Regions from separate parts of the Desulfovibrio biadhensis genome, predicted to be linked through region 2. Evidence: riboswitches for the same ligand, from Rfam matches in the RefSeq annotation. Region 2 holds a riboswitch; the other holds the start of a gene.
What was found. Region 2 has a riboswitch for cobalamin ahead of ACZ5EH_RS07570 (ribonucleoside triphosphate reductase). Riboswitches for the same ligand answer to the same signal wherever they lie in the genome.
Positions count from the first base shown of each region.

Region 1: linked by a shared signal. The riboswitch ahead of ACZ5EH_RS11655 (sirohydrochlorin cobaltochelatase) and the one ahead of ACZ5EH_RS07570 (ribonucleoside triphosphate reductase) in region 2 are both predicted to bind cobalamin.

Region 1 is NZ_AP042477.1:2,659,827-2,662,029, forward strand. It holds gene ACZ5EH_RS11650 (aminotransferase class I/II-fold pyridoxal phosphate-dependent enzyme) at 1-793, shown strand, start outside; cobalamin riboswitch at 908-1,095, shown strand; gene ACZ5EH_RS11655 (sirohydrochlorin cobaltochelatase) at 1,199-2,104, shown strand; gene ACZ5EH_RS11660 (FecCD family ABC transporter permease) at 2,167-2,203, shown strand, end outside.
Region 2 is NZ_AP042477.1:1,738,638-1,740,840, reverse strand. It holds gene ACZ5EH_RS07570 (ribonucleoside triphosphate reductase) at 1-1,020, opposite strand, end outside; cobalamin riboswitch at 1,198-1,371, opposite strand; tRNA gene ACZ5EH_RS07565 (tRNA-Lys) at 1,856-1,931, opposite strand; gene ACZ5EH_RS07560 (hypothetical protein) at 2,001-2,203, opposite strand, start outside.

The DNA.
Region 1 (2,203 bases), 920 kb from region 2:
TCAGTCGGCCGAAACCCTGCCCATGAGCCTGTGTGATGTTTCTGGCCTGAAGCTGCACGAGGAGGACGGGTGGAACCTGGACATGGGCGAGGTGCAGGCGGCCATGCGGCCTGCAACGAAACTGGTTTCCATCAATTTTCCCAACAACCCGACGGGCGCCATCCTGGAGCGCGACCGCTACGACGCCCTGGTGGAGATGTGTCGCAAGCAGGGCGCCTGGCTCTTTTCCGATGAAGTCTACCGGGGCATGGAGCGCGACGCCGCCAGCAGGCTGCCTGCTGCCGCCAGCATCTATGAACGGGGCATCTCCCTGGGCGTGATGAGCAAGGCCTACGGTCTGGCCGGTCTGCGTATAGGGTGGATTGCCTGTCAGGATACGGAACTGCTGCAACGTATGGAGCGCTTCAAGCACTATCTTTCCATCTGCAACAGCGCGCCCAGCGAACTGTTGGCGCTTATTGCCCTGGAAGCGGGGGATGCGCTGCTGGAACGGAATCGCGTGCTGGCGGGTGAAAACCGCGAACTGCTCAGGGATTTCTTCGCGCGTCACGCAGGTCTTTTTGAATGGTACGAGCCTGATGCCGGGTGTGTTGCCTTTTCCCGCTACCTGGGCAACGAAGGTGTAGACGCTTTTGCCGACAAGCTGGTGGAGCAGGCCGGGGTGCTTTTGATGCCTGCTTCGGTCTTCCAGTCCAGGCTGGGTGAAGTGCCTGCTGACCGTTTCCGTGTAGGATACGGACGCAGCTTCTTTCCTGAAGCCCTGGATGTCTGGGAGGAATGGCTGGACAGGTGAGCCGGATGCGTACGAAGTAACCGGAAGTAGTAGCGGCTTATATGACCACAGGCATGAGATTGTCTGTGGTTTTGCCATTTTGCGCCTTACGTTGACTTCCCTGACCGCCCTCAGTATCTTCAGCGCCTCTCAGGTGCAGTTCGCTGCATAATAGGGAATCGCGTGCAAATCGCGAGCGGACCCGCCGCCGTAAGCCCCTGAAGTATAGTCGCCCGTCCCCGTGTGCGCCACTGGAGCAGAGCTCTGGGAAGGCCGGGACAGGGTGGGGTGAGCCGGAAGACCTGCCTGAGGCCGCGTCTGATATTCGCTGCCGGTTCAACGGGCTTTTGCACCGGCAAGCGCCTCCCCGTCTTAGGGGTGTACAGCCGCCCCTATTTCAAGGCCCCTTCCGTTCAAGGAGGAAGCATGCGCATCATGCATTCCACATTGCGGCGTATTGCTGCGTTCTGTCTGCTGTTTTCCCTCGTCCTGCTTTCCGCTCAGGTTCCAGATGTACAGGCCCATGGCGACAAACGTGAAGACAAGGCAGGTATTCTGCTTGTTTCCTTTGGCACCAGCGTTCCTGAAGCCAAAGTATCGTTTGAAAAAATCGACGCCATGGTGAAGAAGCGTTACCCCGACGTTGCCGTGCGTTGGGCCTATACTTCAAAGATCATCAGACACAAGCTGGCCAAAGAGGGCGAGGTCATACCTTCACCGGCCGAAGCGCTGGCCAAGATGGCGGATGAGAATTTCACAGAGGTGGTCGTGCAGTCCCTGCATGTGATACCGGGGGAAGAGTACCACTCGCTGGTGCGCACGGCGCATGCGTTTCAAGGCATGCCAAAGGGAATAAAGCGTATTTTCGTAGGCTACCCCTTGCTGAGCACCAATGACGATCTGGAAACCTTTGCCAAGACCCTGCTTTCCCTGTACCCGGCGGAAAAGCGTGATGGCGCAGCGCTGGTGCTTATGGGGCACGGCACCCATCACCCTGCAGATGTCGTGTACCCCGCGTTGCAGTATCACTTTGCCCGTCTGGATCCTTCTGTGGTCGTAGGTACGGTGGAAGGTTTTCCCACGCTTGAGGACGTCCAATCCTTTTTGAAGGAAAAAGGCTATAAAAAAGCCACGCTTCTGGCGCTCATGTCCGTGGCGGGCGACCATGCGCGCAACGACATGGCTGGCGACGAAGATGACTCCTGGAAAAGCGTGCTTGAAAAGGACGGCATAGCCTGCGAAACCGTGTTGCATGGTCTGGCCGAGTTGCCACCCATCGCAGAATTGTGGCTGCAGCGTCTTGACGGCGCCATGGCGCATATAAAAAGGTAGAAAAAAATGGGCGGATATCCCAAAGGGTCAGAGAGTCAAACGAGGGAGCAACGCACGGACGTATGAAGCGGTACTGGATACTCCCTTTGCTCGCGATTT
Region 2 (2,203 bases):
ATCCCAAGGAAAGTCCTCGGTCACGTTGTACGTGGGAATCGGGAAGGAAAATATGCGGCCGTCCGCGTCACCTTCAAGCATGACCTCAAGGAACGCACGGTTAAAAATAGACATTTCCTCGGCATATTCACCGTAGGTGGTGTCCTGCAATTGACCGCCGATAATCACAGCTTCGTTGGCTATGTGCGCGGGAGGCACAAAGTCCAACGTGAAGTTGGTGAATGGGCTTTGCCCTCCCCAACGTGATGTGGCGTTGAGATTGTGCAGCAGCTTCTGGAGTTGTTGCTTAACCTGCTGAAAGCTTAGCCCGTCGTTACGAATAAAAGGGGCGAGATAGGTATCCACGTTGTTAAACGCCTGAGCCCCTGCCCATTCATTCTGAAGTGTGCCGAGAAAATTGACTATCTGCCCACAGGCCGCATCAAGGTGTTTGGCAGGGGTGGAGGAACAGCGATCGCGAAGGTTAAACCCCTCCAGCAAAAGGTCGCGCAGAGACCAGCCAGAGCAATAGCCCGCCAGTCCAAAGGACAGGTCGTGTATGTGAAAATAGCCGTGGGTGTGGGCCATACGCACTTCTTCAGGATACTTTTCCAGCATATACCGGGCTTGCACCGCCCCTGCCATATGCAGAATCAACCCTTGATAGGAGTGCACGATGTTGGAGTTTTCGTTCACGCGCCAGTCAATATTCTCTAGATAACTTTCGGTCACGCCGGAGATATCCAGAAACGCGTCATTCTGAGAACGGAGTTCCCGCCTCTTTTCCCGGTAAATGATGTAGCGTTCCGCCACTTTGTAGAGACGGGCTTCCATCAATACCTCCTGGACCATGTCCTGCACTTGCTCCTGTTCAGGAACATCCACCCCAAGAAGCTTTTGCTCAACCTTTCCAGCCAGGCGTTCGGCAAGGATCGGATCCTTGATGCCACTGCCTTTGAGCGCCTTGAAAATAGCGTTGCCAATCCGTTTGGTGGACCATGTTTCAATACAACCATCACGTTTGAGAATTTTGCTAGGCATAAGACACTTTCCTGCAAGCAACAAACACGGAAAGCTCCCGACGCGTAAAACAGCGTTCGCGGCTGCATTGCTTGCACAATTGCCGATGTAGATTCCACGGCAGAACCGTAAAAAATCCGACAAGGTTTAACTTGGTATCAAAATTCAAGCCCGTGTCCGGTTTCCGCGAACCGAAAACGGCAAGAAATGCTTCAGGTAGGTCTTCTGGCTTTCCCCATCCGATTCGACTTCCCGCATAATTGCAGTGTGTAATGAATCGGACCGTACGCGAGGATTACAGCGGCGGGACCGCTCCGGATTCGCACCGGATTCCCTGTTATGGCCCATGCCACCTGAAGGGCATCGTGATGTGTAAATTCCTATCCGATGGTCGACGTTATCGCAACCATGTTTCACAGTGCATGACGAAATCTTCGCTAAAATATCATTAAAACAATATGATACAATGTTAAATCGGAGACAGGCAGAGCCGCAGTTTATTACTACCCTTGAAAATTGGCCGACCTTCTAAATATTCTCTCTCCTTAAGACCCAAATCAGCCAGAGCAACAAAAAACCGGTGCTATAAACATCCGTGCGATGCGAACCATGAACGCTGTCACCACAGTTTTTGTTTGCAGTTCCATCCTCCACGATCAACCCTGCAACCTGCTGCATCGCCCTGTAAACGTAGTGATGCCTGCCCTAATTGCGAGCAATGCCGGTGCTTACATCAAACCCCGACCTGTTGCACGTACATAACCGTACCTGACAAATGGAAAACATCATGGCTGGGCAAAACGAAAGGCAACAAAAAAAGGGTTACTTCATTTCTGAAGTAACCCTTTGCATTCTTTGGTGGGCCGTGCAGGGCTCGAACCTGCGACTCTCTGCTTAAAAGGCAGATACTCTACCACCTGAGTTAACGGCCCTGAACGGGAAACACGTTCTTTATCCCTCAATTTGCAGACTTGTCAAGAACCTTTTTGTAGTTTTCTGCACTAATACAAATTATTGCTTCCACCCAACTCTAATTCCAGGGTTTTTTCTGCATCATTTCCGGGTGCAGGCGCAGGTGAAGGCGTGGCCGAGGGGTCATCACAATCCACCAGCCCGTCACCAAGCTGCGTACAACCGCTGAATTCTTCCTGAGATGAGAAAAGCCCCCCGCTGTCGCTTTTTCCCGCACTGGAGCCAAACCCTT